Regions from separate parts of the Paenibacillus sp. B-A-8 genome, predicted to be linked through region 3. Evidence: predicted binding sites of a transcription regulator. Region 3 holds the regulator's gene; each other region holds the start of a gene.
The links. The regulator LexA, encoded in region 3, represses DNA repair genes until DNA is damaged. The targets are predictions, from matches to a motif close to CGAACATATGTTCG.

Region 1 (4,213 bases), 1.4 Mb from region 3:
ATGTTCTCTAGCCTTCTCGGGTTGCCCCTTCTCCATAGAATCAACACTAAGTTTCTCCAGCTTTCGAGCAACATCCGTCTCATCCAGCAGCTTGTACACGGCGGTACAAAGTTCAAGACCGCTTCTACTCTTCTGTATCCGTTTCTCAAAAGCAAATAGAGGACCCGTTATACTGGCACGGCATCGTTCCATCGTAGCAAGCAGTTCTTCATCCATCTGTCTGCCGCCTTCCAGCGACAAGCTAGGAATTCCTTTCCAAGAACGGCCATCCGTCCAGCGATACCCTTGAATCCCACAAGCCAGCACATAATTCTCTAAATCATCCATATCCTCACGCGTAATACTCCCGTCCAGCGGCAGCAAAAGCTCTGTCTTTACGCAGCGGAAAACATCCTCGAAGCGCCAGCGTCGACGCACTACATCCAATGCGGAACGTACAAACTCTACCAATGGATGATGCAGCTCATTTACCTTCTGGTCCAGAAAAAATGGCACTCCATAATCTTGGAACAACGGTTTAATCAGCTGTTCGTAATCTCCAATATTACGCATTAATACGGCCATTTCACCATATTTTGCACCTTCATCTCGTGCCAGCCTGATCATTTCACGCAGCGCTCCCTCAACCTCTGCTCTGTGAGAAACTGCTGCACCTATAGATATTGCTTCATTTGCCAGTTCATCTGCACCAAACCAGACCTTTCGACGGTCATATCCCCTTTCGAGATGAGCAAGAGCAGGACTTTCTTCAAAACGCGGAAGAACCGCTGGCTCCAAAAGCTCGTCCCACACATCCATGCCCAGCTCTTCAGCTATTCCACGCAGTTTAATGTAAGTAACCGCAGTTGGGTGAAATAATTCAAGCTCATTCAACTGATCTCCATAGGGATAGGAGCGATCAAGTGTAAGTGAGACGGTCAACTTCGATGCTTGCTGCATTAATTCTCTAAGCACTACGAATTCCTGTGGGGTAAAGCCATGGAACCCATCTACCCAAATCTCCGCTCCACGAATGTAGGAGGAATCAGGAATATGCTCAGCTAGTTCCGCTAAACGATCCTCTTCATCGATGTAGAGACGCGACATCTCCTTCTCTAAATCGCTGAATACCACCTGTAAATCATCCAGCTTTCCTTCAAGAATAGGGCTTCTTGCAATAGCGCCTCGCATTGCAGACAACTGTTCCTCTAAATCAGTGGAAGCCAAGCAACAACGCTTCATCTCCGTATGCAGTTGATTCAGCCGTTCCACAAAACCCGGTCTGTCTGCTGAGGCACCGAACAATTTTAGTTCCTCTTTGCGACGGCGGATAATTTTATAAATTAACATCTTTTTGCCTTCTTCACTGATAGGCAGGCTAGCGCTACCCCCAGTTTCCTGTTTCACCCGATAGGCAAGCCGAGAAAAGCTTAGTGTCTGCGCCCGAATGCTCCCCTTCACATTCCCTACGGTGAGAAGCCCCCGTTCTGCTCCAAAAGAACCTTGCTCTGGTACTAGAATAATGATCGGTGCGCCAAGAGGCTCCTTCTCTAATGAAGAAGAGATAGACTCCCATATTTTTGTTGTCTTGCCACTGCCTGAGCGGCCTAGTAAAAAGGTTACCGACATAAATGATAGACTCCTTCCGTAGCGGAGAAAATGTATATGATACAAGGTGAAATACTCACCGTGTGATGATGTTCAAATGAAAAAGTTCAGTCGTTCCTCGTCCCCTCAGTATAGCATAACTGCACAAATCAGAACATGCGTTTGCTAGTATTTTCTAATGATTCACAATAAAAAAACTACGAAATAAACAGCAACTATCGTATTTTGGTGACTTGCTGTTTAGTATTTCTAGTTTGTTAATACCCGGTGCGCAACGTTCGATGCTTTCTGTTTGGAGCGTAGAGTTAGGGTTCGAGATTCGGGTTCGCTTATAGCGTTAATCTGCCAGTTAGTTATCTAATCGGCGAAGTATAACGTCCTTGTCCTCAGTCAGGGGCAAGAAACGTGATTCCTTAATCAAAAAAAGCCGCTAAATTAGCGACTTTCAATCAAACATTTTTCTTTTCCTAAACCTTTTCCTTTGTATTTAATCTAACATGAGCGTTTTTTAATGAACAGTTGTATCTGATAATCCCACTGCAATATTCCAGTCACAATAATATTATGAAGAACAAAATCTGGACACACATCGTATTCCGTCTTTGCCCTTTCAAGTAAATTTTGTAATACAGCATTCTTATTCTCTTCGGTACAAATTGCACACAGATAGTCCCCTTCTGGTAGCACAGTCAGCCCCTCTAAAGACGGATATTTCAAGCAAACAGCAAATAATTGTGTTATTCCTTCAGTCGTGAACATTCCTGCCATATCTTCAAACAGAAATTCTGAATGCAGAGACGTTTCGATTTGTTGATAGAAATGTCTGTGATAGTCCCATAAATTCTTAAGTGTGGGGCTTTCCATTTTATTCGAAAGCATAATTACCCTTTCCTCTATGTGTCTGACAAAGTAATTTTCACTTTGACTATAACCGTCGTGGAACTTATTTTCATAATGTAGATAGGCACGTTTAATTTTCGATTTTGCATACTGCAGACGAGCAATTTTATCGTCTGCTCTTTTTTCTGCTTGTTTTAGAAATGCAATTACTTTAGAGAGATCATTCTGCTGCAAAATATCTTTAATATCCATTAAAGTAAGATCCATTGCTTTGAGCAGTTCAATGGTTTGCAGCTTTACGAGCTCCTGCTCGGAATAGTATCGATATCCCGATAATTCATCTTTATGGCATGGCTTGACTAATCCAATACGATCATAGTGCCGCAAGGTCTCAGTGGTCATCTCTACGATCTCTGCTGCTTGCTTAATTGTAAAATAGTTCTTCATATCTACCCTCTTGACCTTTTTGTAACACAAAAGTTTATGATGATTAAAACATATGCGACTGATAAACGCAACGAAATACAAAATGAATTTATTACCAGAAAGGAAGGCAAACATGAAGAACTAAACCATGTATCAAAGGATTATCAAACATGTATTGCTGTCTATGCAGTCATATTGGTATGGTCGGCTGACAGATCCTACTTTAGTGACTATCATTTTGTGTATTTATTCCAATCCAACCCTTGCAACATATTTGGTAGACTTTTTCAATATTATTTGTTCAACTCTAATGCTTTGTTGCATATCGGAACTTGTCTGCATAACAGCTTAAGATTGGCATTCGTAGGACAGGCTATATTTAAAAGAAAAATGATTTAACGAAGGAGCGTTTTATAATGAAAAGTACTGCAAAAAAATTACTAACTACTATAGGCATATTGGTGACACTATTGATATCATTAGCAGGATGTTCCTCCGACTCCACTTCCATGGAGGAAAAAAATTACACCATACCTGCCCAAAAGATCGATACCTTAACAATTGATGTAAAAGACAAAAAAATAAATATCCTCCAATCTAAAGATGAACAAATTCATATTGTTTACTATGAAAGTGAGAAAGATTTTTACAAGATTGATCTATCTGACGATAAAGAACTGTCAATGGTAAGTGACAGTAATAAGGAATGGAACGACTATATCGGAGGAAAAGGCTCGCAAGTAACCAGAACTATTCAGGTATGGATACCTGATGCAACTTTAAAAAATTTGAGTTTAAAAACATCAAATGAAAGTATCGTATTACCAACAATCATGTTTTTAGGGACAGTGGAAGTAAACATAAATAACGGAAATATCCAACTGGACAAATTGAATGTAGGGACGGCTATAACCCTTGAAACAAAAAACGGAAATATTAGCGGTTCAATTTCAGGGTCATATGATGATTTCGCGATCTTAAGCAAGGTAAAAAAAGGTGATAGCAATTTGCCTGCCAATAAAGAGAATGGTTCAAAAAAACTATCTGCTTATACAAATAACGGCGATATTAACTTACAATTTTCTGAGTAGTGATGTACCCGAGAGCCAAAATTAAGCTTGATCGTGACTTCCTTCAAAATAAAGTATAAGCCGCATTACAGCGGCTTATACTTTCTGGATTACATTCGGACTCAGGAGTCGCTATTCATGAATTTCGTGCTGTTTTGGCAACTTTTCGGACTAAGTGGACAAACCTTGTTAATCCCGAATTCAACTTTTTTTTCAGAACATAACAAAAAATCCGCAAAAGGAGACCTCAAATGAGGACTCCTTTTACGGATTAAAATCCATTACCTATA
Region 2 (4,213 bases), 1.3 Mb from region 3:
TTGAATACCCTTTATTTTTTGCAAGGAAAAGGATTGATTAGTGGACAACATGATTATTTGGAGAGCGCGGATGAGTTCAATGGGAAGCTGAAAAATACTAGCGGGCAATACGCCGCCCTTCACGGTTATGAGCTGGGAGCAATCAATAATCAAACGGCGGCGCTAATAGACAATCAGCGGGATTGGGTTGTTAGCAGTGCTATTCGTTGGTATAAAGCCGGTGGAATCGTAACGATTAGTTATCACGCCCAGTTGCCAGGGACAGCGCCGGCTTGGGCTAATGTATCTACGAGCATAAGCAATGCTGATTTTGACACATATATAACTCCGGGTACGACTCAGTATAACGCACTGATCGCTGATCTGGATAAGATAGCCCTGTCTTTAAAAAAACTTAATGATGCAGGCGTTCCCGTGCTCTGGCGGCCGTATCATGAAATGAATGGTGGATGGTTCTGGTGGGGGCAGAAGAGCAATTACGTAGAACTCTGGAACCTTATGTTTGACCGTTTTACCAGCTATCATAAGCTGCATAATTTATTGTGGGTATGGAGCCCAAACGCCAAAAATCAATGGTGTGATGAGCCTGCGGAATACTATCCGAGCGGTGACAAAGTAGATGTGCTGGCGCTAGACATCTATGACGGCGATTTCAAGGGAAGTCACTATGATAGTCTATGGGATCTTGGCCGAGGAAAGCTGATCGCGATTGGAGAGAACGGAGAGCTTCCTTCTCCTACACTACTGGCTAAATCGCAGCCGAAATGGTCTTATCAAATGACCTGGGGCAAGCTTCTTTATGAGAAAAACACCGATGCGGTGATTAGAGCCTTTATGAACGACAGCTTTGTATTCACACGAGATGAATATGCTGCTGAGGCAGCGATTGTGGCTGCTAAAGGAGATAGTGTGCTGCAAAGCGGGCTATGGGGGCAATATTTCAATAATATGACCCTTAGCGGGACTCCTGCGTTGACGCGAACTGATGCGAACATCCAATTTTCATGGAAACAGGGTTCACCCGATCCAGCCATTCGTGTCGATGCTTTCTCTATACGTTGGAGCGGTAAGCTGACGGCAGCTTATAGTGAGACTTATACCATTTACTCCTCCTCTGATGACGGGGTACGGGTGTGGATTGATGGAGGGTTAATCATTGACAGTTGGGTGAAGCAGAGTGGACAGGAGCGAAAAGGTAGTGTAAATCTGATTGCAGGCAAGCTGCACGAAGTAAAAGTGGAATACTATGAGAATGAGGGGGACGCGCGGATTGTATTGCAATGGGAAAGCCCTAGCCAGCCAAAGGGGATTATTCCAGCAAGTGCGTTCTATCTTCCATAAAAAATATCTGCTTTGAGCGTCGAAGCGTAAGCAAAAAAAGCCCCGGATTTCGGGGCTTTTTTTAACTTAAAAACCATCTTAGATTTGTTCGCGGTAGCTAATGTTGTTGGCGATCTTCTCGTCTCGAACGGCTTTGCGCAGAACATCTTTGACGGTTTGGGCATCATGGATTTTTCGGAAAAGAAGCTGAGGCGCTGAGGCATCATCAGAAAATACAGTTAATGAACCAATGCCAAGCATCCGGTCCATGATAGATTGTGCTACGGATAAATCGCGTACGCGCAGTAATTCAATTTCTTCGACATTTTTACCGATAAGTCCGGTCTTTACCATAATGCGCTGGCTTGTAATGGTGTACGTAGTCGTGTTTAGGCGTACGATTCCTTTGAGGCGATCCGAGATGCTAGCCGGTTTACCTTTCCAGAGTACGACTTCTTGAGTAGCGTTTAGATTTGCTGATGGACGCCGGGCGGTCACTGGAGCGGTGCCGTCAATGCTAGATCCACATTCTCCACAAAATTTCACGCCTTGCTTATATTCTGAACCGCAGGTTGTGCAATAAGGCATAAAAACTCTCCTTCCCTAATTACAATTGAAATAATTATAACATAATAGTCATTTTACATAAATTTCATTTGCACTTTACACAAAGCGACATTATTCTGTTAAGTGGAGGGATAAATAAATGAAAAAAGTGTTACTAATAGGAACGCTAATGTTGACTGTCATCCTTAGCGCCTGCAGCAATAATAATTCAACTTCATCGGCGCCTGCCTCAGAGGAAGAAGTGCAGGAGACCGTGCAAAACTTCTACAATGAAATGTCTAAACTTGAGGAATTAGGAAAATCATCTTTAGCGGAGTTCAACGAAGCCATCGCTGGTTATTCAGCAGGAGAGCTTTCGGACAGGCAGCTAGAGAAGAAGATTAACGAGTTCCAGAAAACTGCAACAGACCTATCTAATCAGGCTGAAAAGGTGAAGATCTCCTCTAGCTTGCCTGAAGATATTCGTAAGCTGCTTGAGGAGTCCAAAATTGCTTTTCAAAGTGCTTATGCTCTAAAAGAACAAGCTTCTCAAGGTGCTGATTCCACAGAGGTCACTGCTGAGCAGTTCCAGGAATTGAATCAGAACGCTGATGTAGCGATGCTGTACGGCATATCCAAGCTTAATGAAGCAAGAGAAGCAACAGGGCTCATCGATGCCGATGGTCAGTCCACCACTGAGACAGAGAACGTTAAAGAATAGATCGGAATTTAGACGCTGTACAGTTTAACTGTCAGCGTCTTTTTGCTGCGATTTTGAGCTTAAGTAGAGGTAACACTGCCAATCCTATAAATAAGCCAGCTACAATTCCTTTTGTAAGGTCTGAGAGTGTATTACTTTGATATACGAGGGGGTATATGCACAGGAATAATGCAGGGATTAGGATGAGAAGTGCAGTATTTTTTTTCAAGTGGAAAGCTCCTCTCGATCAGATATGTATTATTATACAACTTTTAGATAAAGAGGAAGATAGAAAGTGGTATCTTTTTCCTGATTATTGATTATTCAGCGAAGGTATGGATATAATACAAACATACGTTCGTATAAATAGGATAGTATAGATATTAGGGAGGGGTTACCATGGGCAAAAAGCTGGAGAAAAACGGACTGTGGGAAAGCAGTCGGATGATGCTGCCGGAGCACAAGGTAAGAATTATTAGGGATGAACGGGAGACGCTGCGCCGCATTAAGCCTATTCTGGATGAGCAGAAACTGGAGGAAATCGAATGTACACTGGCCTTATCGTTACGGAGTCATGTGCGTGTGACTGTTGTGTTGTTTGATCCCTTTGAGAATACGACAATAAGTGGCTTTGTGACTTCCATTCACACCCACTCGCGTGAGTTTAAGCTGCAGTGGGCGGAGGAATGGAAGTGGATCAATGTGGATGACCTTGTTGAGGTTTACATCGTCTGATGCTAAGAATTGCTGCCTTCATTTTTTTCATAAGCAATTAGAGTCACGGTTGGGTTGCCGGTTAGATGTGCAATAGAAGCTTCGGCATTCCGAATAATTTCGAGTGCTTCATCCTGTTCGCTGAGTGCAGCAACTCTATAGCTATCGCTATGAATGTCCATATGTGTTCCCACCTTTCGCTAATATTTTGCCCTTTTTTGTGGAATTGATCCAAGGTGGAGAAGCCGTGAATAGCTACCTTTCAGGTTAGATCTCGGGGATACCGGGGTCTTTTTTTAAAATATAAGAAAGGGTTATTAGTACAAGCGAATGGGGAGTCGGGATCATTGATTATAGCAAGGGGTGATTCTATGCTGACTTTGGAACAAGTAAGGGATAAATCGACGGCGCGTCTTGTTGGGCTTCATCCTGTTTTGGCAGCAGGAGCGAAGGCTTTGATTCAGCAAAGCTATGCCAAAGGAGTGCCGATTGTGATTACCCAGGGATTACGCTCAATCGCAGAGCAAAATGCCTTGTATGCACAGGGGAGAAGTAAGCCGGGGCCAATAGTTACCAACGCCAAGGGTGGAACCAGCTATCACAATTATGGCCTTGCGTTTGATTTTGCGCTTTTGCTGCCGGACGGAAATAGTCTTTCCTGGGATATGAATCGTGATGGGGATAAAGATAAAATAGCGGACTGGCAAGAGGTGGTACAGGTGGGTAAACAGCTGGGGCTTGAATGGGGAGGAGACTGGACGTCTTTTAAAGATTATTCCCACTTGCAGATGACCTTCGGTTTAACCACAAGTCAACTTCGCGCAGGTAAACGTCCTACAACGGATCAGGTCAATGAAGCTTTAAAAAGGATAATCGGGGAGGATGACGCAGTGAATAAGGATGTTAAAGTATCGATAACCTTGAATGGCAGCA
Region 3 (4,213 bases):
AGGTGAGTAGATTTACTTTTTTTCCACTAGCTTGATCGTTATTTAACAATAATCCTGAGAGTTTAACAAGTGCATCGACTTTAAAATCGACGAGGGTTCTTATTTTGGAGTTGTTCAAAACCAGACACTTCCTTTCTATTTGAAAACCTGTTAACATTATTCGACATATAACCACATAATTCCTATTACGCCATCAAAAATACTTAAATACAAACACACCCCATTCATTGAACCATGAGTGAAGTGTGTTTATTTATGGATAGATTTAATTCCTGATCGTTACTTGAGTTCCAATCGGAACAATCGCAGCTAGTGCTAGCACATCCTCATTGTACATCCGAATACAACCGTGGGAAACTTCGTGACCTATCGAGGAGGGATCATTATTTCCATGTATTCCATAGTGAGGCTTAGATAGACCCATCCAAAAGACCCCAAATGGACCACCTGGATCGGGTTCTTTGTTAATAATAGTGAAGTCACCCAAGGGTGATTGGGTTAACATTTTACCGATTCCGACGGGGAAACCTCTGATCACAATGTTGTTATCAAGAAGATACAGCATACGCTGGGTCAGATCTACAATAATTCGGTAATTTGGCATTGCGCAACACTCCTTTCTAATAGGATATGAGCAGAAAGCCTAAACGGTTATTAATAGAAAATGGCCATTTTAGCGTATGCGAACGCGTGTTCTAGTATGGATAATTTGAGTTAGAAAACAAAAAAAGGCTGTTCCACATTTGTGGAACAGCCTTTGATATTACAGAAAACAGTATCATTATGCTTCTCGTAGAAACGGATACCGTCCTTTAATGGACGGTATCCGTTTTGGCTTGGTAGGAGTGCATACTTAGTGGATATCTCGAAATAATCCGATAACTCTGCCGAGAATGGTCACGCGATTAAGGCGAAGAGGCTCGTACGCCGGATTCTCCGGCTGAAGACGTATATGATCACGTTCTTTATAAAAGGTCTTAACGGTAGCTTCATCTTCTTCGGTCATAGCTACAACGATATCTCCGTTATCAGCTGTCTGTTGTTGACGGACAATAACATAGTCACCATTCATTATCCCAGCTTCGACCATACTGTCACCTTGAACCGATAACATAAATACTTTGTTATCTCCAACATAGTGAGTTGGAAGCGGGAAGTAGTCTTCAATATTCTCAGTAGCAGTGATAGGAACCCCGGCGGTAACCTTACCTACGACAGGAATGCGTGCGACGGTTTGTGCGAAATGATGGACATTCTCGGAATCCTCTTGGCCAAGCAATTCTATTGCACGAGGCTTCGTTGGATCTCGACGGATAAGTCCCTTCTTCTCTAGCCGATCCAAATGACCGTGAACTGTGGAGCTGGAAGCAAGACCAACAGCTTCTCCAATCTCCCGAACGGAAGGAGGATAACCCTTGCTGCGGACTTCGCTACGTATAAATTCCAGGATCGCCAGCTGGCGACTTGAAATCTTTGACATTGGAATCAACCCCATATAGTAATGTTTGGGAAAATTATAACATAGAACTACCGTTCGCACAAACATAAGTTCTAACTATTATAAATATTAATTCGAAAGAGTTAATAAATGGTAGTCTCGTATTGATAAAGCGAACTTTAAAACAATGATCAGCTGGATTCTTTTTATAGATGATAGGGTGATTTACTCTTTTCAAAAAAAGAGAACAATTGTTCTGAAATAGTATTGAACAAAACACATGTTCGTGTTATTATAATTTCAAAAGTAAGAACAAGTGTTTGGAGGATGATATTCATGTTAAAATACAGTACATACCGTAGCATCTACGATAAAGCCCCCGTGGTTGAATCTTTAGGACATAATCCTGTTACCCGTTATTCAGCTCAGATTAAAGAGATTACAGCGCTTTTGCTTGAAGGATTGATGCGTTTGTTCCGGAGAGATTTTGTTATTAAACTTACATTGATCATTGTGCTCGTACTATCAGGACTCACAGTAGTAGGTAATGTATTTGCAGGATCTACTACTTTAATGAAGGATGAGAAGCGCGTAGTGGTTGAACGCGGAGATACACTTTGGAGTATTGCTCTTGAGAATAAACCATCGGATATGAAGACGGCTGTATATATAGAAGGAATTAAAAAATCTAATGGCATTAAAGGCAGTCAGATTAATGCTGGAGATATTCTCAGTTTACCTATTTATTAATATTCTAAGAACATAATAGAAGGACATAAAGAGCTTGCAGGGAGTAAACCTTGACAAGCTCTTTTTCTCATGGCAGAGTTAGAATTAATTTATATGGGGAGGGAAAGTTTTGAACATTGATGAGTTGGTCGCGCGTATTAACGAATTGGCACGCAAACAGAAGAGCGTAGGCCTTAATCAAGAGGAAACGGCGGAACGCGCCAAGCTTCGTGAAATCTATTTGGGGAATATTCGCAATAACTTCCGAGCACAATTGAATACGATTGAATTGGTCGATAATGATGAGCATGAACAAGGTAACAAGGGGCTTAAGCATTAACACCCTGTTCCTTTTCATAGATACTACTGGATGACTAGGGGGAACGCATATGGCCCGTTCTTGGGAAAGAATGGTTCAACGTAACACACAGCAAATTAACAAGCAAAGAAAGAAACAGGGGAAGGAAACGATTTACGCATCAAAATCCAAATCTCCTGGCAAGAACAGTGAAACCTTTAAAGGCCGTAACATTGCATTTCCAGTAGTGTTATTAGTGCTTGGTACTATGTTTTGGATGATTGGTTCGGTAGATCAGGCCAAAGGCAATGGTATGCTGATGAATTGGCTAGGAGTCGTTTTGTACTACTTACTAGCAGCACTTCTGTTTTTCCGACGTCCGTATTTGAAGGTGGAGAATGCTAGACTATCCACTATAAAATTCAATCGCGAACGCTATTTACCAGCTTCTGATATTGAGAAAATTATCCTTTCGCGTGGAGCTGTTGTTATTAAGCATAAAGGCAAACGCACGAAATGGATTTTTACCAGACTTATGAATCGTTATGATACAACTGCGATGGGGACTCGACTGGAAGCATTCGCAAAAGCTCACCAAATTGAAGTAGTTCACGAATAGAAATTAACCAGCCATGGGAGAGGGAGACCTGTAATGCCAATTTCCGCTGTACTATTTGACCTTGATGATACACTGCTCTGGGATGATCGGAGCGTCAATGAAGCATTTCGTTCTGCATGTGAAGCCGCTGGGGATACGATTGATCCACAAGAACTGGAACTTGCGGTGCGTAAAGAAGCCATAGCACTATATGAATCATACGAAACGAACCCATTTACAAAAATGATTGGGATTAATCCGTTTGAAGCACTTTGGGGGAACTTTACTGCAGGTGAACAACCGGAATTCCGTCAATTGGAGCAGCTTGCACCGGGATACCGTAAAGAGGCGTGGCGTCGTGGTCTTGCAGCACTTGGTGTAGAGGACGAAGTTCTTGCTGAGACATTAGCAGCCAAATTTGCAGCAGAGCGTAGAAATCGGCCTTACATCTATGAAGAAACAATTCAGGTGCTCGAAGAACTGAAGGGAAAAGTGAAGTTATTGCTTTTGACTAACGGATGCCCTGCATTGCAACAAGAGAAACTAGATGGTGTACCTGAAATCGTTCCTTTCTTTGATCATATCGTAATTTCCGGAAGCTTCGGCAAAGGAAAGCCGGATAAGGATATTTTTCTGCATGCTCTAGAGCTTCTAGATATTGCACCTGAGCAAGGGGTTATGGTCGGTGATAAGCTTACAACGGATATTCGTGGTGGGTTGGCAACAGGTTTGACTACGGTTTGGATTAATAGAAAAGGCAAACAGCCGGATCCGGAAATTCAGCCGGATTATGAAATCAAACATCTTGGAGAGCTTCTTTCATTAGTCCAATCTTTATAAAGTAGAGTAAGAGGCTTTGAATCATTGAGCCTTAAGAAGGCAGTAGGTTCCTGGGTTACTAGGAGGCTTACTGTCTTTCTTTATATCTACATATTGCTTTTTAAAATTGATGAAATTATCTAGTATATGATTTTAGTCACAAGAGTTAAGCTGAATTGATATGAAATACTGAAAAACCAATAATAATGTGTATAATAGATGGAGAATGTATAACATGAATTGGTAGATTCTTAGTACTCAAATCGGCTGGGAGGACTCTATATGAAGATTTCAAGAACAATCGTTCCTTTATTATTAGGTGCAACACTTT

Region 1: addB (helicase-exonuclease AddAB subunit AddB) is a predicted target of LexA. The motif match lies at 1,739-1,752, and genes of this name have one in related genera.
Region 2: ACN6MV_RS23335 (YolD-like family protein) is a predicted target of LexA. The motif match lies at 2,914-2,927, and genes of this name have one in related genera.

Annotation. Positions count from the first base shown of each region.
Region 1 covers NZ_CP183882.1:5,295,298-5,299,510, forward strand. The annotation lists gene addB (helicase-exonuclease AddAB subunit AddB) at 1-1,608, opposite strand, end outside; gene ACN6MV_RS23955 (MerR family transcriptional regulator) at 2,080-2,874, opposite strand; gene ACN6MV_RS23960 (DUF4097 family beta strand repeat-containing protein) at 3,270-3,944, shown strand.
Region 2 covers NZ_CP183882.1:5,164,155-5,168,367, reverse strand. The annotation lists gene ACN6MV_RS23350 (glycosyl hydrolase) at 1-1,341, shown strand, start outside; gene ACN6MV_RS23345 (PH domain-containing protein) at 1,420-1,908, opposite strand; gene ACN6MV_RS23340 (hypothetical protein) at 2,027-2,587, shown strand; gene ACN6MV_RS23335 (YolD-like family protein) at 2,966-3,301, shown strand; gene ACN6MV_RS23330 (hypothetical protein) at 3,304-3,462, opposite strand; gene ACN6MV_RS23325 (M15 family metallopeptidase) at 3,652-4,213, shown strand, end outside.
Region 3 covers NZ_CP183882.1:3,877,961-3,882,173, reverse strand. The annotation lists gene ACN6MV_RS17375 (hypothetical protein) at 1-118, opposite strand, end outside; gene ACN6MV_RS17370 (L,D-transpeptidase) at 266-604, opposite strand; gene lexA (transcriptional repressor LexA) at 854-1,480, opposite strand; gene ACN6MV_RS17360 (LysM peptidoglycan-binding domain-containing protein) at 1,775-2,188, shown strand; gene ACN6MV_RS17355 (DUF896 domain-containing protein) at 2,298-2,507, shown strand; gene ACN6MV_RS17350 (hypothetical protein) at 2,557-3,084, shown strand; gene ACN6MV_RS17345 (HAD family hydrolase) at 3,118-3,903, shown strand; gene ACN6MV_RS17340 (FixH family protein) at 4,165-4,213, shown strand, end outside.